DNA from 2 places in the Pseudomonas sp. LB1P83 genome. Region 1 is predicted to be linked to the other one. Evidence: predicted binding sites of a transcription regulator. Region 1 holds the regulator's gene; the other holds the start of a gene.
What was found. Region 1 encodes sigma-54, which starts transcription at its own class of promoters, with help from an activator protein. Its sites were predicted from a motif close to ANTGGCATNNANNTTGCTNT; they were not measured.
Positions count from the first base shown of each region.

Region 1 (11,447 bases):
TGATGGCGCCTCACGGTGGTGGCAAACCTGAAGGTGCGCTGGGGAGGGCGATTGATGAGCAATTGGGTGGTCTGGACAGTTTCAAGGAGGCCTTCACCAAAGCCGCGCTGACCCGCTTTGGCAGTGGCTGGGCCTGGCTAAGCGTGACTCCGCAAAAGATCCTGATTGTGGAAAGTAGCGGTAACCAGGACAGCCCGTTGATGAATGGCAATACGCCGATCCTCGGCCTGGATGTCTGGGAGCACGCTTATTACCTGCAATACCAGAATCGCCGTCCTGAATACATCAATGCGTTCTACAACGTCATTAATTGGCCCGAAGTCGCTGCGCGTTATCAGGCTGCGCTGGTTTAAGTCCTCTATAAAAAAACAATCCAAGGCTGACTATGGGCACTGAAACACTGGTGATCGGAAGCGGGCGAATGTTTCGTTACGCATTGGGATCGCTGTTGCTACTGGCGGGCATGACGTTGTTGGTCGCCCATGGCCTGGCGTGGCTGGACCTCGAACCCAAACTGCTGCGCGCGCTACAGGGCGGGGCGATTTGTGCCTTGGGCACTGCGTTGGGCGCAGTGCCGGTGCTGGTGATTCGGCGGATGCCGCAGGCGGTCAGCGATACGCTACTCGGTTTCGGCGCTGGGGTGATGCTGGCGGCGACGGCGTTTTCGCTGATCGTGCCGGGTATCTCCGCTGCTGAAAGCCTGGGTCTGACACCCTGGGCGTCCAGCGGCCTGATCAGCTTCGGTATCATGCTTGGCGCGTTAGGGTTGTTTCTGGTGGACCGAAAGGTGTCCGGCGCCTCCCCGGAAATGCTCGTCGGTACGCTGGAACGGCCGGTCATCCCGCCACGGATCTGGTTGTTTGTGTTTGCCATCATTGCCCACAACATTCCTGAAGGCATGGCGGTCGGAGTCTCGGCCGGTGGTGGAATGCCGGATGCTGACAGCCTGGCGATGGGCATTGCGTTGCAGGATGTGCCGGAAGGTCTGGTGATCGCGCTGGTGCTGTCAGGGGCGGGGATGTCGCGGGTCAAGGCGTTCCTGATCGGTGCCGCATCAGGTCTGGTCGAGCCGGTCTTCGCGCTGTTGTGCGCCTGGCTGGTGAGCCTGGCCGAATTGCTGTTGCCGTTGGGATTGGCGCTGGCGGCGGGGGCGATGCTGCTGGTGGTCACCCATGAAGTCATTCCCGAGTCGCGACGCAATGGTCATGACAAGCTGGCGAGCCTTGGGCTGCTGATCGGGTTTTGTTTGATGATGGTGATGGATACGGCCTTGGCCTAGAGTCTGGCGCGGAATGTGTAATAGCAGCTGGCGAAGCCTGCGTTCGGCTGCGAAGCAGTCGTAAAATCAGCCACCGCGGTCTATCAAGTAAATCGTGTATTCCGGATTTACGACGGCTTCGCAGCCGAACGCAGGCTTCGCCAGCTGCTACAAAGAGCTGCGGGGTTACTCGCCTTCGTCGAAGTAGTTGTTGATCAATGCCACCAGCGCATCCAGCGCTTCCTGTTCCTGATGACCTTCAGTACTCAGGTAGATTTTGGTGCCCTTGCCGGCGGCGAGCATCATCATTGCCATGATGCTTTTGCCATCGACCGTGGATTCCGGCGTGCGTCCTACCCTGATCATGCAGTCCTTGAACTCACCGGCAACGCCAACGAATTTTGCCGAAGCGCGGGCATGCAGGCCCAGCTTGTTGATGATTTCGATTTCCAGAGCAGGCATCGCGATGTGAATCCTTTAGCTGAGGTCGCGGTGGCGAACCTGGACGTTCTTCAGGGATTGTTGCAGGACCTGGCCCAGACGTTCGGTCAGGTAGACGGAGCGGTGATGCCCGCCGGTGCAGCCAATGGCAATGGTGACATAAGCGCGGTTGCTGGCGGCAAAGCGCGGCAACCACTTGAGCAGGTACGTGGAAATGTCCTGGAACATCTCTTCGACGTCCGGTTGCGCCGCCAGGTATTCGGCCACCGGTTGATCAAGCCCCGACTGGGCGCGCAATTCTGGCTTCCAGTAAGGGTTGGGCAGGCAGCGCACATCGAACACCACGTCCGCATCCACCGGCATGCCACGCTTGAACCCGAAAGACTCCACCAGGAACGCAGTGCCAGGCTCGGGTTGATTGAGCAGGCGTAGCTTGATGGTATCGCGCAGCTGATACAGGTTCAGGTTGGTGGTGTTGACTTTGAGGTCGGCCAGATCAGCGATGGGGCCCAGCAGATTGCTTTCGTCCTGAATCGCTTCGGCCAATGAACGATTGGCGTTGCTCAGTGGGTGGCGGCGGCGCGTTTCCGAAAAACGTTTGAGCAGCGTTTCTTCGTCGGCGTCCAGATACAGCACATCGCATTTGATATGCCGGCTGCGGACTTCTTCCAGCAACTCCGGGAACCGCGATAGATGACTCGGCAGGTTGCGCGCATCAATGGATACAGCGACCAGCGGTTGTGCCAGCTCGGTATGAATCAGCGCGCGTTCGGCCAGTTCCGGCAGCAATCCGGCGGGCAGGTTGTCGATGCAGTAGTAACCGTTGTCCTCGAGAACATCGAGGGCGGTGCTTTTACCTGAGCCGGAACGGCCACTGACAATGATCAATCGCATGATTACTGACCGTTTTGCTCGTCCAGGACAACCTGATACAAGGCTTCATTGCTCGGGGCGCTGCGCAGTTTTTCGCGCACTTCCTTGCGATCGAGCATGCTGGCGATCTGGCGCAGTAGCTCCAGGTGCGCATCGGTGGCGGCTTGCGGGACCAGCAAAACGAACAGCAGGTCAACCGGAGCGCCGTCGATGGCGTCGAAATCGATGGGGGCGTCGAGGTGCATCAAGGCACTGATGGGCGAGTTACAACCCTTGAGACGACAGTGGGGAATGGCGATGCCGTTACCAAAACCGGTCGAGCCAAGTTTTTCACGGGCGATCAGAGCCTCGAAGACATCTTGCATCTCCAGATCCGGGACTTCTTTATGGATAAGGTTGGCAATTTGCTCGAGGGCTTTCTTTTTGCTGCCGCCCGGCACGTTCACGAGGGAACGGCCGGGGGTCAGGATGCTTTCAAGTCGGATCATGGGTTGGGAGTGTTAACGACCGGTCGCGCCTTGGAGGAGGCTCTGGGTCTTTTCCTTATGCTTTTTGAGTTGTTTATCCAGCTTGTCGGTGAGTGCGTCGATCGCCGCGTACATATCGGTATGTTCCGCGTTGGCGACCACTTCATTCCCGGGAATATGCAGCGTGGCTTCGATTTTCTGCTTCAGCTTTTCGACCGTCATCGTGACCTGCACGTTGGTGATCTTGTCGAAATGTCGCTCCAATCGTTCGAGTTTTTCGCCGATGTAGGTGCGAAGAGGTTCGGTCACTTCCAGTTGGTGTCCACTGATGTTGACTTGCATACAGCTTCTCCTTCGTTGCCAGTGCATAAAGCGGTAGATCAGATGATCTACCACTGGAACGCTGTGGCGTGGCCCTACATCAACCGCTTGCGTTCGCTCGAAGGCGCGATCCCGAGGGATTCGCGGTACTTGGCGACGGTGCGGCGAGCCACCTGAATGCCTTGTGCCTCCAGTAAACCAGCGATCTTGCTGTCACTCAACGGCTTTTTCTGATTTTCCGCCGCAACCAGTTTTTTGATGATCGCGCGGATCGCTGTGGACGAGCATTCACCGCCTTCGGAGGTGCTGACGTGGCTGGAGAAAAAGTATTTCAGTTCATATATGCCCCGAGGGGTATGCATGAATTTCTGCGTGGTCACCCGCGAAATCGTCGACTCATGCATCCCCACCGCTTCGGCGATGTCATGCAGCACCAGCGGTTTCATCGCTTCGTCACCGTATTCCAGGAAGCCGCGCTGATGCTCGACAATCTGGGTGGCTACTTTCATCAGGGTTTCGTTGCGGCTTTGCAGGCTCTTGATAAACCAGCGGGCCTCTTGCAACTGATTGCGCATGAAGGTGTTGTCGGCGCTGGTATCGGCGCGGCGCACAAAACCGGCGTACTGGGCGTTGACCCGCAGCCGTGGCACCGATTCCTGGTTCAGTTCGACCAGCCAGCGTTCGTTATCCTTGCGCACGATCACGTCAGGAACTACGTACTCGGCCTCGCTGGACTCGATCTGCGAGCCCGGACGAGGGTTGAGGCTCTGCACCAGCTCGATCACCTGGCGCAGTTCATCTTCCTTGAGCTTCATGCGGCGCATCAGCTGGCTGTAGTCGCGGCTGCCGAGCAGGTCGATGTAGTCGCTGACCAGACGCTTGGCTTCGGCCAACCAAGGCGTCTTGGCGGGCAGTTGGCGCAGTTGCAGCAGCAGGCATTCGCCCAGGTTGCGGGCGCCAATGCCGGCCGGTTCGAATTGCTGGATGCGGTGCAGGACGGCTTCGATTTCGTCCAGTTCGATGTCCAGTTCCGGATCGAAGGCCTCGAGAATTTCCTCGAGGGTTTCGTCCAGGTAGCCCTGATTGTTGATGCAGTCGATCAGGGTCACGGCGATCAGGCGATCGGTGTCGGACATCGGTGCCAGGTTCAGTTGCCACAGCAAATGGCTTTGCAGGCTTTCACCGGCCGATGTACGGGTGGTGAAATCCCACTCGTCGTCATCGTTGCTCGGCAGGCTGCTGGCGCTGGTCTGGTAGACGTCTTCCCACGCGGTATCGACGGGCAGTTCGTTGGGAATGCGCTCGTTCCAGTCACCTTCCTCGAGGTTATCCACCGTGGGGGCGGTTTCCTGGTAGGAGGGTTCCGAAACATCGGCGTTGGGTAGCTGTTCGGCTTTGTCGGCCAAGGGGTCGGCATTATCGAAGTCGTCGCCTTCTTCCTGGCGTTCGAGCATCGGATTGGACTCCAGGGCCTCCTGGATTTCCTGTTGCAGGTCCAGGGTCGACAATTGGAGCAGGCGGATGGCCTGTTGCAGCTGCGGTGTCATCGTCAGCTGCTGGCCCATTCTCAAGACTAGCGATGGTTTCATGGCAGGGGCTTAACACCTTATTCGCCGGCGCACATGCGCCATCCACTACAGGGCGCCGGAGCGCCAAACATAAGCAAATTATATGCCCGAAACTGCAGCGTTTGCCTAGAGCGCTGTAACAATAAAAAAGTATTGATTTTTTATCGAGAAAAGCGCTCGGACAATCAGCCAGACACCTCAGTGCTTAAAGGCGGAACTCATGGCCCAGATACACTTCCTTGACCAGTTCGTTGGCCAGGATGGTGGCGGAGTCACCTTCGGCGATCAGCTGGCCATCGTTGACGATGTAGGCGGTTTCGCAGATGTCCAGGGTTTCACGGACGTTGTGGTCAGTGATCAGCACGCCAATGCCTTTGGCCTTGAGGTGATAGATGATCTGTTTGATGTCGCCCACCGAAATCGGGTCCACGCCGGCGAAAGGTTCGTCGAGCAGAATGAATTTCGGGTTGGTGGCCAGTGCCCGGGCGATTTCCACACGGCGACGTTCACCACCGGACAGGCTCATGCCGAGGTTGTCGCGGATGTGGCTGATGTGGAATTCCTGCAGCAGGCTTTCCAGCTCTTTGCGACGATCGGCCTTGTCGAGTTCCTTGCGGGTCTCGAGGATGGCCATGATGTTGTCGGCCACCGACAGTTTGCGGAAGATCGACGCTTCTTGCGGAAGATAGCCGATACCGGCCTTTGCACGACCGTGCATCGGCTGGTGGCTGACGTCCAGGTCGTCGATCAATACGCGACCCTGATCCGCCTGCACCAGGCCAACGATCATGTAGAAACAGGTGGTCTTGCCGGCGCCGTTAGGACCCAGCAGGCCGACGATTTGACCGCTGTCGATGGACAGGCTGACGTCACGCACGACCTGGCGGCTCTTGTAGCTCTTGGCCAGATGCTGAGCTTTCAGAGTTGCCATTAAGGGGCCTTTTGCTCTTCGGTTTTCTTTTTGGGCTGGATCACCATGTCGATCCGCGGACGCGACTCGGTGACCTTGCTGCCCGTAGCGCGACCGGCGCTGGCGAGCTTTTTGTTGGTGTCATAGACGATTTTCTCGCCCTGGGTCACGTTGCCGTCCTTGTCGATGACTTTGGCGCGGTCGATCAGCACGACGCGGTCTTGCGAGGCGTGGTACTGGATAGTGACCCCATAGCCTTGAACAGGCTTTGTATCGCCTGCCGTTTGCAGCTGCTCGAAGTAGGCGAGGTTGCCCACCGAAGTCACTACGTCGATATCGCCGTTTGGGGTGCGGGTCATGGTCACAGTATTGCCGGTGACCTTCATCGAGCCCTGGGTGATGATCACGTCACCTTTATAGGTGGCAATGCCGTTCTTGTCGTCCAGTTGGGCGTCGTCGGCCTGAATGCGGATAGGCTGCTGTTGATCGTCCGGCAGAGCCCAGGCGCTCACGCTTCCCAGTGCTGCGCCCAGACTGAGCAAAATAGGGAGAGTTTTAACGAGCCTCATACTGTCCTCTTACGTTCGATAGCAGGTGTATCCTGCTTTCTTTCAAATACGCTTTCATTCCGTTGCCTGTCGATACACCGCCAGCGCCGTCGATTCTAACGGGTTGATCGGTCTGCGCATATTGCTGCTGCGGGAACACCGTCATTCGGGTGGTGGTAATCAGGGTTTTGCGGTTTTTCTCGTCGAAACGCGTGATGCGCACCGAGTCGATCAGCTCGACCTGAGTGCCGTCCGGGTTGACTTCGCCGTGCTCACTCTGGACGTGCCACGGGAACTCGGTGCCGCGGAACATGTTCAGGTCAGGGTTGGTCAGCAACGTCACCTCGCTCACTTTCATGTGTTCGACCTTGTCGGACGTCATTTCGTACTGCAATTTGCCGTCCGGCAGGTACTGCACGCTGTGGGCGTTGAGGGCGTAATAGTCGATCGCGCTTTCATCGACCTTGACCACCGGTTTGTCGAGGAAGCGTTCCGGGCTGATGTTCCAGTAGCCGACCGCGGCAAACAGCGCCGCGATGCAACCGAACACCAGGATGTTACGAATCTTTTTGCTCAGCATAATGGGCTCACAGGTACGCGGCGTTGGCCGCATCGAGGCGGCCCTGGGCGCGCAGGATCAATTCACAGAATTCGCGAGCAGCACCTTCGCCACCACGGGCCTGGGTGATGCCATGGGCGTGTTCACGCACGAAGCTGGCGGCGTTTGCTACAGCCATGCCCAGGCCAACGCGGCGAATCACCGGCAGGTCCGGCAAGTCGTCGCCCAGATAGGCGACCTGCTCATAGCTTAGGTTGAGCTGAGCCAGAAGTTCGTCGAGCACCACCAGTTTGTCTTCGCGCCCCTGGTAAAGGTGAGGAATGCCGAGATTCTTCGCTCGACGTTCGACCACCGGGGTCTTGCGGCCGCTGATGATAGCTGTCTGTACGCCGGCTGCCATCAACATCTTGATGCCTTGGCCGTCGAGGGTGCTGAACGTCTTGAATTCGCTGCCGTCTTCGAGGAAGTACAGGCGCCCGTCGGTCAGCACGCCATCGACGTCGAACACCGCGAGTTTGATCTGTTTGCCGCGTTGCAGCAGGTCCGTGCTCATTACATTACTCCCGCACGCAGCAAATCGTGCATGTTCAAGGCGCCGACCGGGCGGTCTTCGCTGTCGACCACGACCAGTGCGTTGATCTTGTGGTCTTCCATGATTTTCAGGGCTTCGGCGGCGAGCATCTCGGCGCGAGCGGTTTTGCCGTGCGCGGTCATGACCTGATCGATGGTGGCGCTGTGGATATCGATGCTGCGGTCCAGTGTGCGGCGCAAATCACCGTCGGTGAAGATTCCGGCCAGTTTGCCGTCGGCTTCCAGGATCACGGTCATGCCCAGGCCCTTGCGGGTCATTTCCATCAGCGCGTCCTTGAGCAGCGTGCCGCGCTGAACCTGCGGCAGCTCTTGACCGGCGTGCATGACGTTTTCAACCTTCAGCAGCAGGCGTCGGCCCAGCGCGCCACCCGGGTGGGAAAACGCGAAGTCTTCAGCGGTAAAGCCGCGGGCTTCCAGCAGTGCAACGGCCAGGGCATCGCCCATGACCAGCGCGGCGGTGGTCGACGAGGTCGGTGCCAGGTTCAGCGGGCAGGCTTCGTGCTCCACATGAACGTTGAGGTTGACCTCGGCGGCCTTGGCCAGCGCCGAGTCCGGATTGCCGGTCATGCTGATCAATTTGATGCCCAGACGCTTGATCAGGGGCAGCAGGGTGACGATTTCATTGGTGGATCCGGAATTCGACAGGGCCAGGATGATGTCGTCGCGAGTGATCATGCCCATGTCGCCGTGACTGGCTTCGGCCGGGTGCACGAAAAACGCTGTGGTGCCGGTGCTGGCCAGGGTGGCGGCGATTTTGTTGCCGATGTGCCCCGATTTGCCCATGCCGACCACGACCACGCGGCCTTTGCTCTCCAGAATCATCTCGCAAGCGCGTACGAAATCTGCGTCGATATGGGGCAGCAAGCCTTGTACGGCTTCCAGTTCGAGGCGGATGGTGCGTTGTGCAGATTGAATCAGGTCGCTGGATTGGCTCATGTCAGAAATCGTATAGCCTGATGAAAAGGCGGCGATTATAGCGGTAATGATCAAAACCCTCACGCAAGTTCGTCACGCTTTGTCATTCCCTGTTACCTAATCCCCTCCGAATGAGGCTTTTTGCCTGTCATGTTGCTGAACATGGGCGGGCTTGGGCCTTGGGCGCTTGGCCTTTGCAGTGATATAGTTCGCCGCCAGTTCGGCCTGCCCGGGGAGGTATGTGCTTTCGTCAGGAAGCCAGGCGTCCGAGTGTGAGGCTGCATCGCAAGGAGTTTAGATGAGTGCCGATAACGCCTACGCGGTCGAGCTGAAGGGACTGTCCTTCAAGCGCGGTGCGCGCAGCATTTTCAATAACGTCGATATCCGTATCCCGCGCGGCAAGGTCACCGGCATCATGGGGCCTTCCGGGTGTGGCAAGACCACGCTGTTGCGATTGATGGGCGCACAGTTGCGGCCTACCAAGGGCGAGGTCTGGGTCAATGGCCAGAACCTGCCGAAGTTGTCGCGCAGTGATCTGTTCGATGCGCGCAAGCACATGGGCGTGCTGTTCCAGAGCGGTGCGCTGTTTACCGACCTCGATGTGTTCGAGAACGTCGCCTTTCCGCTGCGCGTTCATACCGAGCTGCCGGAAGAAATGATCCGTGACATCGTCCTGCTCAAATTGCAGGCCGTGGGCTTGCGTGGCGCCATCGACCTGATGCCCGATGAACTGTCCGGTGGCATGAAGCGCCGTGTCGCGCTGGCGCGGGCGATCGCCCTCGATCCGCAGATCCTTATGTATGACGAACCCTTTGTCGGTCAGGACCCTATCGCCATGGGCGTGTTGGTGCGCCTGATCCGTCTGCTCAACGATGCGCTGGGCATCACCAGTATCGTGGTCTCCCACGATCTGGCCGAGACCGCGAGCATTGCCGATTACATTTATGTGGTGGGCGACGGGCAAGTATTGGGGCAGGGCACTCCCGAGGAGCTGATGAACTCGCAGGAGCCGCGTATTCGTCAATTCATGACCGGCGATCCCGACGGTCCGGTCGCATACCACTTTCCAGCGACGGATTACCGCGCAGATCTTCTGGGGAAGCGTTAATGCGCAAGATTTCACTATTGGAACGCGTGCGTCGGTTCGGCCATGCCGGCATTGATGTGCTGGCGGTGTTCGGGCGTTCGGCGATTTTCCTTTTTCACGCCTTGCTTGGCCGCGGCGGTATCGGCGGCGGTTTTGGCCTGCTGATCAAGCAATTGCATTCGGTGGGCGTGATGTCCCTGGTGATCATTGTGGTCTCCGGGGTGTTCATCGGCATGGTGCTGGCGCTGCAAGGCTTCAACATTCTGTCCAGCTACGGTTCGGAGCAGGCGGTCGGGCAGATGGTTGCACTGACGCTGTTGCGTGAACTTGGCCCCGTGGTCACCGCATTGCTGTTCGCCGGGCGCGCAGGTTCAGCGTTGACCGCCGAAATCGGCAACATGAAGTCCACCGAACAGTTGTCCAGTCTGGAAATGATTGGTGTCGACCCGCTCAAATACATCATTGCCCCGCGCCTGTGGGCCGGCTTCATTTCCCTGCCGGTGCTGGCGATGATTTTCAGCGTGGTGGGTATCTGGGGTGGTTCGTGGGTGGCCGTCGACTGGCTGGGTGTCTATGAGGGTTCCTACTGGTCCAACATGCAGAACAGCGTGACGTTCACTGATGATGTGCTCAACGGCATCATCAAAAGCATCGTCTTCGCCTTCGTCGTGACCTGGATCGCCGTATTCCAAGGCTATGACTGCGAGCCCACTTCCGAGGGGATCAGTCGGGCCACTACCAAGACCGTGGTGTATGCCTCATTGGCTGTACTCGGCCTGGACTTTATTCTGACCGCCTTGATGTTTGGAGATTTCTGATGCAAAACCGCACCCTGGAAATCGGTGTCGGCCTTTTCTTGCTGGCTGGCATCCTGGCTTTGCTGTTGCTAGCGTTGCGGGTCAGTGGCCTGTCCCCGAGTGCCACCACCGATACTTATAAAACTTATGCGTATTTCGACAATATCGCCGGTTTGACTGTCAGAGCTAAAGTGACCATGGCCGGTGTGACCATCGGCAAGGTCACGGCGATCGATCTGGACCGCGACAGTTTCACCGGTCGAGTGACCATGCAGCTGGAAAAGCGCGTAGATAACCTGCCGACTGACTCCACTGCATCTATCCTGACCGCTGGCCTGTTGGGTGAGAAGTACATCGGTATCAGCGTGGGTGGGGAAGAAACCTTGCTCAAGGATGGTTCAACCATCCACGACACCCAGTCGTCGCTGGTGCTCGAGGACCTGATCGGTAAATTTCTGCTCAATACCGTTAGCAAAGACGCCAAATGAGGAGCTTTTGAATGATCTCTACCTTGCGACGTGGCCTGTTGGTATTACTCTCGGCCCTGCCGCTGATGGCTAACGCCGTGGCAGCGCCCTCAGCGCACGAAATCGTGCAGGACACCACCACTCGGTTGCTGGCCGACCTGGCGGCCAACAAAGAGAAGTACAAGCAGGACCCGCAAGACTTTTACACGGCGCTGAACACCATCGTCGGGCCGGTCGTGGATGCCGAGGGCATTTCCAAAAGCATCATGACGGTCAAGTACTCACGCAAAGCCACGCCTGCGCAGATGAAAACCTTTGAAGAAAACTTCAAAAAGGGTCTGTTCCAGTTCTATGGTAACGCCTTGCTCGAGTACAACAATCAGGGCATCACCGTCGATCCTGCCAAGGATGAGTCGGGAGACCGTACCAGCGTTGCCATGACGGTCAAAGGCACCAACGGCTCGATCTATCCCGTGTCGTACACACTTGAGAAGATCAATGGCGAGTGGAAACTGCGCAACGTGATCATCAACGGTATCAACATCGGCAAGCTTTTCCGCGATCAGTTCGCTGATGCGATGCAGCGCAATGGCAATGACCTGGACAAGACCATCAACGGTTGGGCCGGGGAAGTCGCCAAGGCCA
Region 1 is NZ_CM142709.1:693,203-704,649, forward strand. It holds gene ACYZTY_RS02980 (superoxide dismutase) at 1-353, shown strand, start outside; gene ACYZTY_RS02985 (ZIP family metal transporter) at 386-1,279, shown strand; gene ACYZTY_RS02990 (HPr family phosphocarrier protein) at 1,445-1,720, opposite strand; gene rapZ (RNase adapter RapZ) at 1,736-2,593, opposite strand; gene ptsN (PTS IIA-like nitrogen regulatory protein PtsN) at 2,596-3,060, opposite strand; gene hpf (ribosome hibernation-promoting factor, HPF/YfiA family) at 3,073-3,381, opposite strand; gene ACYZTY_RS03010 (RNA polymerase factor sigma-54) at 3,456-4,949, opposite strand; gene lptB (LPS export ABC transporter ATP-binding protein) at 5,134-5,859, opposite strand; gene lptA (lipopolysaccharide transport periplasmic protein LptA) at 5,859-6,407, opposite strand; gene lptC (LPS export ABC transporter periplasmic protein LptC) at 6,394-6,966, opposite strand; gene ACYZTY_RS03030 (KdsC family phosphatase) at 6,974-7,498, opposite strand; gene ACYZTY_RS03035 (KpsF/GutQ family sugar-phosphate isomerase) at 7,498-8,472, opposite strand; gene ACYZTY_RS03040 (ATP-binding cassette domain-containing protein) at 8,750-9,559, shown strand; gene mlaE (lipid asymmetry maintenance ABC transporter permease subunit MlaE) at 9,559-10,356, shown strand; gene mlaD (outer membrane lipid asymmetry maintenance protein MlaD) at 10,356-10,823, shown strand; gene ACYZTY_RS03055 (MlaC/ttg2D family ABC transporter substrate-binding protein) at 10,835-11,447, shown strand, end outside.

Region 2 (11,447 bases), 710 kb from region 1:
AGGGTCGTACCGGTGCCAATGTAGACGTTGCCGAACTGATTCGAGGCTTTAGTACTCTGCACGGTTTGCTGGCGTGAGTAACCGGCGGTGTCGGCGTTGGCAATGTTATTGCCGGTAGTCATCAACGAGGATTGGCCAGCGGCCAGACCCGACATCCCGATATTGAGCAAACTCATGGTTCAGACCTTATGCCTTGTGCCTATAGAGGCGTAGTGGAAGCGCCCGCCGCAGCGTAGTTTTGGTAACTCGTCATCTGCTTGGCTATCTGCGAAATCTTGCTTGCGTAGGACGGGTCTGTTGCATACCCGGCTTTCTGCAGCTCGCGTACAAACTGTTCTGGGTTATCGGCAGACTTCAGAACATCTTGATAGCGATTATTGGATTGCAGCAAAGTCACCAGGTCATGGAAGCTGTCTTTGTACGAGTCGTAGGAACGAAACTCGGCCGTCTCCTTGACCATCTCGCCATTCCTGAATTCGCTGGTGATCGCGCGCGCCGATTCACCCTTCCAACTGCTGCTGGCCTTGATGCCGAACAGGTTGTGGCTGCTGCTGCCATCCTGGGCGCGCATGACCGATTTACCCCAACCGGTTTCCAGGGCCGCCTGGGCCACCAGGTAACGCGGATCGACGCCGATTCGGTCGGCAGCTTCCTTGGCCATCGGCAGCATGGTGTTGACGAATTCGTCGGCGGAGCTGAAGGCTTTCTTCGGCGGTGCCAGTGGAATCTGCGCCATCGCACGGCCGTAAACCTGCAAGCGTCCGCTCGATTTGTTATCGGTTGGCGAAGGCAGCCAGTCACCATTGAACAGCGGCCCGGCACCGGCCACTACCGGCGTCGCGGCGCGTTCAGGCAGCAGGGTTTTGTTCGGAGTTGTCGCGGCGGTCGTCGTTGCCGAAGGCACCAGACCGGCAAGCAAGCGATCGGCCAGTTTCGGTGGCAAGGCCAGACGGCGCTGATTGATCAGCTCCATGTCATTGCGATGGGTGCCCTCGCCTGTCGGCGCTTTGACCGAACGCGAAGCCCACAACGGACGCTGACCATTGAGCCGCGACAGTGGACCGTCGGTGGCCACGGTGCCCGCGGCAATCGGCGTCGGCACCGCGGCTTTCGCCGCTTCCTGCTTGGCGGCGGACAAGGCCGCAGCCTCGCCCGGCGCCAACGGTTTGTTCTTCGACATCTGACGCATCAGCACGTCCGCCAGACCAATACCGCCGCCTTCGCGGGACATGGAAACAGCCAACTGCTGGTCGTACATTTCCTGGTATTGCTTGGCCGCCGGCGTGTTGAGCGGGTTGTCCTTGCCCAGCGCTTCGGTGGCCGAGCGCATGGACTTGAGCATTTCACCGAGGAACAGCGACTCGAATTCCTGCGCAACCTTGCGCATGTTCGCGTCACTGTCCTTGTCGCCGACCTTGAGCTGGTTCAAACGATTCAAGTCCGAATAGGAGCCCGAATCGTTGCTGCTGACACCCAGACCGCCCTTGCGCATATCCATGGTCGCCGTCCTCAGATCACGATCAGGTCGGCTTGCAACGCGCCGGCCTGTTTCAGTGCTTCTAGGATTGCCATCAAGTCACCCGGTGCCGCGCCGACCTGGTTCACCGCCCGCACGATTTCATCGAGGGTGGTGCCCGGGCCGAACTTGAACATTGGCTTGGCTTCTTGCTGAGCGTTAACCCGCGAGCGCGGCACGACGGCGGTCTGGCCATTGGACAGAGGGCCGGGCTGGCTGACGATCGGGTCTTCGGTGATGGTCACTGTCAGGCTGCCGTGCGTCACGGCTGCCGGTGATACCTTGACGTTCTGGCCGATCACGATGGTGCCGGTACGCGAGTTGATGATGACTTTCGCCACTGCCTGACCCGGGTCGACTTCAAGGTTCTCGAGAATCGACAAATAGTCGACGCGCTGGCTTGGATCGAGCGGCGCGCTGACCCGAATCGAACCACCGTCGATAGCTTGGGCAACGCCAGGGCCGAGCATGTCGTTGATCTTGTCGACGATGCGCTTGGCGGTGGTGAAGTCCGAACGGTTGAGGTTCAGGGTCAGGCTGTTGCCCTGGTTGAAACCGCTCGGCACCGAACGCTCCACCGATGCACCACCGGGGATACGACCGGCCGACGGAACGTTGACGGTGATCTTCGAACCGTCGCGACCTTCAGCATCAAAACCGCCGACCACCAGGTTGCCCTGGGCAATCGCGTAGACGTTGCCGTCGATACCTTTGAGTGGCGTCAGCAGCAAGGTGCCGCCGCGCAGGCTCTTGGAGTTACCGATCGAAGCAACAGTGATGTCGACCTGTTGACCTGGCTTGGCGAACGCCGGCAGATCAGCACTGATCGACACGGCGGCGACGTTCTTCAGCTGCACGTTGCCCGAACCCGGCGGCACCTTGATGCCGAACTGCGAGAGCATGTTGTTGAAGGTCTGCAGGGTGAACGGGGTTTGCGTCGTCTGGTCGCCGGTACCGTTAAGCCCGACCACCAGGCCGTAGCCGATCAATTGGTTGGAACGCACGCCGGAAATACTGGCGATATCCTTCAGCCGCTCGGCTTGCGCGTTGAACGCAGCGGACAGCATCAGGGCGGCCACCATCAGGTGTTTAAGATTCAACGTAGCCACCTAGAAAGGGAACAGCGGGCTGAGGAAGAAACGGTCGAACCAGCCTGGCTGACTCGCATCGGCAAACGCACCGGTGCCCGAGTAGGTGATGCGTGCATCGGCGACGCGGGTCGACGACACGGTGTTGTCGGTGGCGATGTCATCGGCGCGCACCATGCCGGCAATCCGCACCAGCTCATCGCCGGTGTTGAGCGTCAGCCACTTCTCGCCGCGCACGGCGATGATGCCGTTGGGCAGCACGTCAGCGACGGTCACGGTGATCGAGCCGGTCAGGCTGTTGCTCTGCCCGGACTTGCTGTCGCCCTTGGTCGCACGGTCGCCTTCGTAACCGACGTCCAGGCTCAGGCTACCGCTGCCCACCGGATCGTTGGTGCTCAGACCGCCACCAAAGAACGAGCTCAGACCGATGTCGGTCTTGCTGTTCTTGGCCACTTGCGAGTTGGCGTTCTTGCTGGCCTGGGTGCGTTCGTTCAGGGTGATGGTGATGATGTCACCGACCCGGAACGCCTTGCGGTCGCTGTACAGGTTCTGTTCAAAACCGGCCTGATAGATCGAGCCGTTATTGGCGGCAGCCGGCAACGGCGTGCGCGGCAACACCGGGGCGTAGTAAGGGTCATTGGGCTTGGGCGGCGGAGCGACGCAGCCCGCGAGCACGACGACCCCACTCAGTGCCAGAACAGATACAAAGCGATTCATGACCCTACCTCACGGTATTGCAGGCGACCTCATGGTCGCCTCATAGACTGATTACAGATTCTGCGTTACGAACGAGAGCATCTGGTCGGCGGTGGAGATCACCTTGGAGTTCATCTCGTAGGCGCGCTGAGTGGTGATCATGTTGACCATCTCTTCAACGGTGCTGACGTTGGACGTTTCCAGGGTGTTCTGCAGCGTGGTACCGAAACCGTTCAGGCCCGGCGTACCGATTTGCGGCGCGCCGCTGGCAGCGGTTTCCAGGAACAGGTTGTTACCCACTGCCTGCAGGCCGGCCGGGTTGATGAAGTCGGCGGTTTGCAGGTTGCCGATCACCTGGTTGGCCGGGTTACCCGGAACGGTGATGGACACCGTGCCGTCGCGACCGACCGTGAAGGTCTGCGCGTCGTTCGGAATGACGATGGCCGGCTCCAGGGCGAAGCCGCTGGCGTTGACGACCTGACCGTTGGAATCAAGGTGGAACGTGCCGTCACGGGTGTAGGACGTGGTGCCGTCCGGTTGCAGGATCTGGAAGAAACCGCGACCGTCGACGGCCAGGTCGAGTGGCTGCTCGGTGGTTTGCAGGCTGCCGGCGGTGAAGTTTTTCTGGGTGCCGACGATGCGCACACCGGTACCCACTTGCAGACCCGACGGCAGTTCGCTGTCCTGGGTCGACTGGGCGCCTGGCTGGCGTTTGATCTGATAGAGCAAGTCCTGGAACTCGGCGCGGTCACGTTTGAAACCCGTGGTCGACACGTTGGCCAGGTTGTTGGAAATGGTAGTCAGGTTGGTGTCCTGGGCGGACAGACCTGTTTTGGCAACCCATAGAGCCGGAAGCATTCGATTCTCCTCGTGCGCCTGTTTTACGGCGCGACGTTCTGATAATTAGCTGATCTGCAAGACCCGAGCCATGGCCTGGTCATCGTCTTTGGCGGTGTTCATCATCTTGATGTGCAGCTCGAACTGTTTCGACAAGGCCAGCACCGAGGTCATCTCTTCCACGGCGTTGACGTTGCTCGACTCGAGGAACCCGGACACCAGTTTGACGCCCGCATCGGCTTGCGCCGGCTTGCCGTCTTTGGTGTGGATCGAACCATCCAGGCCTTTGGTCATGTTCTTCAGGTCAGGGTTGACCAGTTTGATGCGGTCGACTTCAGCCATCACGCGCGGGCCTTCGCCCATCGCACGGATGCTGATGGTGCCGTCTTCGCCGACTTCGATTTGCTGCTCGGGCGGCACGGCGATCGGTCCGCCATTGCCCATCACCGGCATACCGTTGCCGGCCCGCAGCACGCCCAGGGCGTCCACGTTCAGGCTGCCAGTGCGCACGTAGCTTTCAGCGCCGTCCGGGGTCTGCACGGCGATCCAGCCATTGCCTTGCACCGCGACGTCGAGGTCGCGACCGGTTTGAACCAGCGAACCTGGAGAGAAGTCGGTGGCCGGACGCTCGGTCATGGCAAAAGCACGCGCCGGAAAGCTGTCACCGAACACCGGCATCGAACGGGCCTGTTCCAGGTCCTTCTGAAAACCGTTGGTGGAAATGTTTGCCAGGTTGTTGGCATGAGCCTTCTGCGCCAGTGCATTCTGGCTGGCGCCGGTCATTGCCACATAAAGGTACTTATCCACGCTCTTTCCTCTGCATGCCGGACGTTTGCCGCCCACCGCTGTACTGCTGAGCGATAAGCAATTTGCAGACCAACTTTCTTTTGACGGCGCGAGGCCCGGCAAACAAAGGACTTGAGGTGTTTTGCGAGGACTGGGGAAATGTATCGGAGACGAAAAACCGGCGGTGTCATGCCGTTTGGTGGCAAGTGTCAGCCTCGTGAGCTCAACGCAACCCTTGTAGCAGCTGTCGAGCACCGCGAGGCAGCGTTCGGCGGCGAAGCCGTCGCAAACCCGGCATGCAAGATTTTCCTGTTACACCGCGGGGGATGGTTTTACGACGGCTGCGCCGCCGAACGGGGATAAATCCCCTCGCCACAACGACAGCTGCTACAGGGGCCTATGCGTTGCCGGTGTCTTTTCCGACTTCATACTCACGCAACTTGTTGGCGATGGTCGTATGGGAAACCCCCAAGCGCTTGCCCAACTGCCGACTGCTCGGATGTTCGGAATACAAACGCTCCAGCACCGCTTTCTCAAAGCGCCCGACGATCGCGTCCAGTCCGCCCTCCAGCGAGAAATCGCCAAGCGGCTGACGCACGCCGTAATCCGGTAAGCGAATGTGCTCGGCCTTCACCGTCCCGCCTTCGCACAGGGAAACTGCCTGGAACAACACGTTCTCCAGCTGCCGGACATTGCCCGGCCAGTGGTAATGACTCAGCCGTTCCATCGCCGCCGGCGCGAGTTTCGGCAGCGGGCAACCGATCTGCCGGCTGGCCTGATCGAGGAAGTGTTCTACCAGCGGCGTCAAACCGTCGAGGCATTCACGCAGCGGCGGGATGTGCAGCGACAGCACGTTCAAGCGGTGATACAAATCCTGGCGAAACTCACCGCGCGCGCACAACTCGGACAAGTCTACTTGCGTCGCGCAGATCACCCGCACATCCAGGTAAACCTCTTCATCACTGCCTACGCGGCGGAAGCAACCGTCCTGCAGGAAGCGCAGCAATTTCACCTGCAAGCGCGGGCTCATTTCCCCGACACCATCGAGAAACAGCGTACCGCCCGCCGTCAGTTCCAGCAGCCCGAGCTTGCCTTCGGCCCGCGCCCCTTCGAAAGCGCCGGGGCCATAACCGAACAACTCGGTCTCGGCCATCGATTCCGGCAGACCGGCGCAGTTGAGTGCCATCAACGGTGATTGACCGCGAGGGCTCGCCAGGTGGCAGGCACGCGCCAACAACTCTTTACCGGTGCCGGTTTCGCCTTCTATCAATAGCGGCGCATCCAGCGGCGCCATGCGCCGGGCTTCACGCACCACCGCTGCCATGACCTTTGAGCTCTGGAAAATGCTGTCGAACCCGCGCAGCTCCTGCTTGCGCACGTTATAGATGCGCTCGCCGACCCGATCAGCCCGGTGCAGCGTCAAAACCGCGCCCGCCATGGCTTCGCTGTCGTCATGCTCCGATTGCAGCGGCGCGATGTCAGCGAGAAACACATCGCCCTTGACCTTGACCCGCAAACCATTGATCCGCGACTTGTTGGCGCGCACCAGTTCCGGCAAGTCGAAATCCTCGGCATACCGCGACAACGGAATGCCCGGCACCTCATCGACCCGCACACCCAGCAACTGCGCCGCCGCCCGGTTGGCCGCGACGATGGAGCCGCCCATGTCGATCGACAACACCGGAAACTCCAGGGCGCCGAGCAAGGCATTTAGCTCCATGTGCCGACGCTCGCTGGGCATCAGCCCTACACGCTTGACGCCAAACACCCCGGCAATCGATTCGAATTTCGGACGCAACGCCTGGAACTGAATGTTGATCAGGTTCGGGCAATGCAGATAGATCGCATTGCCATGCTCACCGCCGACCTCGCCGCGAGCGACGTTGATCCCGTACTCGACCAGCAAGTTGAGAATGTCGCGCAGGATGCCGATACGGTTCTGGCAGTGGACTTTGATACGCATATAAAAGGCCTGAAAAACGATAAATGAGGTCAATGCCTGGATGCATTCCTTGTAGGAGTGAGACCGGCTTGCCGGCGATAGCGGTGTGTCAGGCGAAACTTGTACTGACTGGCACACCGCAATCGCGAGCAGGCTCACTCCTACATGGGCGAAACGCTCAATTGAGCGCGACCGGCAGGAGTTTTCTGTCGAGGCACGCAGATAGTCGTCAAGATTATGTGACAGCTGCAATGCTTTTCAAACCCGGAAAACTCAATACCTGCGCAGCAGGAGCCAATTCGTAACGAATACTTTACGAAATACGACGATTTTTCCTACTCATGCCAGCGATCACCTGCTGCAACACCGCACGCCTTGGGTTATTTCTAAGTCCATAGCAGCACATAACAAGAACGAAATCCCTTAGCAGGAGAGCAGCATGAAGCAGACGCAATACGTGGCTCGCGAGCCCGATGCGCAAGGTTTTATCGACTACCCCGCTGAAGAACACGCGGTGTGGAACACGCTGATTACTCGTCAACTGAAAGTGATCGAGGGGCGTGCGTGCCAGGAATACCTGGACGGTATCGAAAAACTCGGTCTGCCCCACGACCGCATTCCGCAACTGGGCGAGATCAACAAAGTCCTCGGTGAAACCACCGGCTGGCAAGTGGCCCGGGTTCCGGCGCTGATCCCCTTCCAGACCTTTTTCGAATTGCTCGCCAACAAACAGTTTCCGGTCGCGACGTTTATTCGTACCCGAGAAGAGCTGGATTACCTGCAAGAGCCGGACATTTTCCACGAGATCTTTGGCCACTGCCCGCTGCTGACCAACCCCTGGTTCGCCGAATTCACCCACACCTACGGCAAACTCGGCCTACAGGCCAACAAGGAAGAACGCGTGTACCTGGCGCGTCTGTACTGGATGACCATCGAGTTTGGCCTGGTCGATACGCCAGATGGTCTGCGCATTTACGGCGGCGGTATTCTCTCCTCGCCGAAAGAAACCGTTTACTGCCTGTCGGACGAACCTGAGCATCAGCCGTTTGATCCGTTGGAATGCATGCGCACGCCGTATCGCATCGACATCCTGCAACCGCTGTACTTTGTCCTGCCGAACCTCAAGCGTCTGTTTGATGTGGCCCATGAAGACATCATGAGCATGGTCAAGCAAGGCATGCAGCTAGGCTTGCACGCGCCTAAATTTCCGCCAAAAAAAGCCGCGTGATCCGCAGCTTTTAGAATCAAGTGAGCCTGTCAGAAACCGACGCTTTGGTTTAGCGTGGGGAGATTGACGGCCGATTTCCAATAATTAGATTTCAGGAACTCATCATGTCCACATTGAACCAAGCCCATTGCGAAGCCTGCCAAGCCGGCGCTCCTCAGGTCAGCGACGAAGAACTGCCGGTACTGATCAAGCAGATCCCGGACTGGAACATCGAAGTGCGCGACAGCATCATGCAGCTGGAAAAAGTTTTCCTGTTCAAGAATTTCAAGCACGCGCTGGCGTTCACCAACGCGGTCGGCGAAATCTCCGAGGCCGAAGGTCACCACCCTGGCTTGCTGACCGAATGGGGCAAAGTCACCGTGACCTGGTGGAGTCACTCCATCAAGGGTCTGCACCGCAACGATTTCATCATGGCCGCACGCACTGACGACGTGGCCAAGGATGCCGAGGGCCGCAAATAATGCATTTCGACGCCATAGGTCGAGTACCCGGCGACCCGATTCTCGGCCTGATGGAGGCCTACGCGCAGGACCCGAACCCGCGCAAATTCGACCTTGGCGTAGGCGTCTATAAAGATGCCCAGGGCCTGACGCCGATTCCCCAGTCCGTGAAGCTCGCCGAGCAGCGCCTGGTGGATCGCCAGACCACCAAGACCTACATCGGCGGTCACGGCGAACCGGCATTCGGCAAGGCGATCAATGAGCTGGTGCTCGGCGCCGATTCCCCGCTGATCGCCGAACAACGGGCCGGCGCAACCCAGACCCCTGGCGGCACCGGCGCGCTGCGCTTGAGCGCCGACTTCATCGCCCAGTGCCTGCCGGGCCGTGGCGTGTGGCTGAGCAACCCGACCTGGCCGATCCACGAAAGCATTTTCGCGGCGGCCGGGGTCAAGGTCAGTCATTACCCGTACGTTGGCAGCGATAACCGCCTCGACGTCGAAGCCATGCTCGCAGTCCTCAAGGATGCACCGAAGGGCGATGTGGTTTTGCTGCACGCCTGCTGCCACAACCCGACCGGTTTCGATCTGTCCCATGACGATTGGCGCCGAGTGCTGGACGTGGTGCGCAACCGCGATCTGGTGCCGCTGATTGACTTCGCTTACCAGGGTTTCGGCGACGGCCTGGAACAGGATGCGTGGTCGACTCGGTTGTTCGCTGCCGAGCTGCCGGAAGTGCTGATCACCAGTTCCTGCTCGAAGAACTTCGGTTTGTACCGGGACCGCACCGGCGCACTGATTGTCTGTGCGAAAACCGCTGAGAAGCTGGTGGATATCCGCAGCCAACTGGCCAACATCGCCCGCAACCTGTGGTCGACGCCACCGGATCACGGCGCTGCCGTGGTGGCGACGATTCTTGGCGATCCGGAGCTGAAAAGCCTCTGGGCCGACGAGGTGGAAGCCATGCGTTTGCGCATTGCCCAACTGCGCAGCGGCTTGGTGGAAGCACTTGAACCCCATGGTTTGCGTGAACGCTTTGCGCATATTGGTGTGCAACGCGGGATGTTTTCCTACACTGGGTTGACGCCGGATCAGGTTAAACAGCTGCGCGATCACCACAGCGTGTACATGGTCGGCACCGGCCGGGCGAACGTGGCCGGGATCGACGCAACACGCCTTGACCTGCTGGCCGAGGCAATTGCCGCAGTCTGCAAGTAACCCTCAGGCACAACACATCCTGTAGGAGTGAGCCTGCTCGCGATAGCGGTATATCAGCCACATTGATGTTGAATGTGGCGTCGCTATCGCGAGCAGGCTCACTCCCACATTGTTTTGTATTGGCCCTTCCAACGAGCCAATCGCTGAAGTCGCGCCCGGCCGTGTCAGACCTTTCTCAAAAAATCCCAAGCCAATAAACACGATCAGTCACGGCTGTTTATCGACACGCCGTGATACGCCCCAAGAGCTACAAAACCTTGCGCCGTTGCCTACGGCTACGCCAGAATCCGCCGGCTTGTGCGCCTGGTGCTTGCTGGGTAATTTGATTGCGTCACTGATTCCAGTGATCGAGTTTAGCGGCTCGGCCAGTCGTCTACGGTTGCACATGTCGAATCCAGTCAGGCACTCGCCTGCACTTGATGGTGGCTGTGCGCATGGCACCTTCGGGTGCACCGGGTTTTAGGTGACTACCGGTCCGCTAACTTGCGCACAGCTGCCACCCTTTGCTTAGCGGCGAGAGGGTCGCAGCCTCACCAGAGGTTAGTCACCCATGTTCAAGGTCACGCCAAACCCGCCTGTCACCGAACCGGCCTCCATCACCGATCCAGCATCCCCCTACGAATGCCCTGGCTCGAAAAAATTCAACGAAGCCGCCGAGCGCGCCCTCGACTACCACCTGGGGCCACCAGCCTCCCAAATCATGGCGGCGCCCTACCGCCCCAACCGCCTCGACATGGCCAACCCGAAGTCCGACAACGAATCCCTACTGGTCGACGCCAGCGAAACCCTCGGCTCCGCCAACGTCATGCTCAACGACTTCGCCGCCTGCTCGAAGGCACCCACCGCAAAACGCTGTTAGGGATCGCCCAGATTGTCATGCTGGGAGAGTTGGCGGTTAATCAGGTGCTGGATAGCCTGGTACCGACTGAGTAATACCTGCTGACCCAAGCAATTTCCATAGTCTGCAAATAACGAAATGTGGGAGCGAGCCGACTCCGGGCGGCGTTCCGACGACTGCGGTTCATCAGCCACATTGATGTCGAATGTGGCGCCGCTATCGCGAGCAGGCTCACTCCTACAATTGTTTTGTGGTGCTGCTACTGACCTGTCTAGACAACGCCATCCGTCGAAACAAATGGATATAAAAGTCTGATTGTCATTTCTCCTGCTGTATCCTGCCCAAGCTTTTTAAAAGCGCGGATCTACCAGATCTATCAACAGACTTTGCGAGGAGCGCGAAACATGCACGAGATCCCTAATCTCCCCTTCCCAAGCCTGCACGAAACTGAGCAGACAACCCCGCAACAAGCCGGTGCCCAACAGCCCGAGCCGAAAGAAGCCACTGAACGCCGCCAGGCCGACAGCGAAGACTGAAACACCTGCAATGCCAGACCGTGTGGAAAGCGCTAACATGCGCTTTCCACACCGCCTGAACCCTTGAGCTGCCCACCATGACCGACGACTTTTCTGAAACTCAAGCCAGCGTGCTGATCGGCACCGCCGAGAAGATGATCGAGATCTGGAATCGCCTGTCCCCCGAGAAACAAGCCGCGTTGCTCGCCCGTTTCGGCAGCGAAGAAAACGCCCTGGCCGCCCTGGTCACGACGCAATTGGTTGCCCCCGCCAAACCTGAATAACCCCGCCCGGCAAATAGTTTTACTTTTCCACGCCCTGCGGCCGCTCGCGCCGCTATCATAAGC
Region 2 is NZ_CM142709.1:1,400,387-1,411,833, reverse strand. It holds gene flgK (flagellar hook-associated protein FlgK) at 1-176, opposite strand, end outside; gene flgJ (flagellar assembly peptidoglycan hydrolase FlgJ) at 200-1,498, opposite strand; gene ACYZTY_RS06405 (flagellar basal body P-ring protein FlgI) at 1,510-2,598, opposite strand; gene flgH (flagellar basal body L-ring protein FlgH) at 2,626-3,321, opposite strand; gene flgG (flagellar basal-body rod protein FlgG) at 3,373-4,158, opposite strand; gene ACYZTY_RS06390 (flagellar basal body rod protein FlgF) at 4,204-4,944, opposite strand; gene ACYZTY_RS06385 (sigma-54-dependent transcriptional regulator) at 5,321-6,886, opposite strand; gene phhA (phenylalanine 4-monooxygenase) at 7,305-8,093, shown strand; gene ACYZTY_RS06375 (4a-hydroxytetrahydrobiopterin dehydratase) at 8,198-8,554, shown strand; gene ACYZTY_RS06370 (amino acid aminotransferase) at 8,554-9,747, shown strand; partial or broken gene ACYZTY_RS06365 (DUF6124 family protein) at 10,298-10,680, shown strand; gene ACYZTY_RS06360 (hypothetical protein) at 10,990-11,121, shown strand; gene ACYZTY_RS06355 (hypothetical protein) at 11,199-11,384, shown strand.
Region 2: a site for sigma-54 is predicted at 4,999-5,018, ahead of ACYZTY_RS06390 (flagellar basal body rod protein FlgF). Genes of this name have one in related genera too.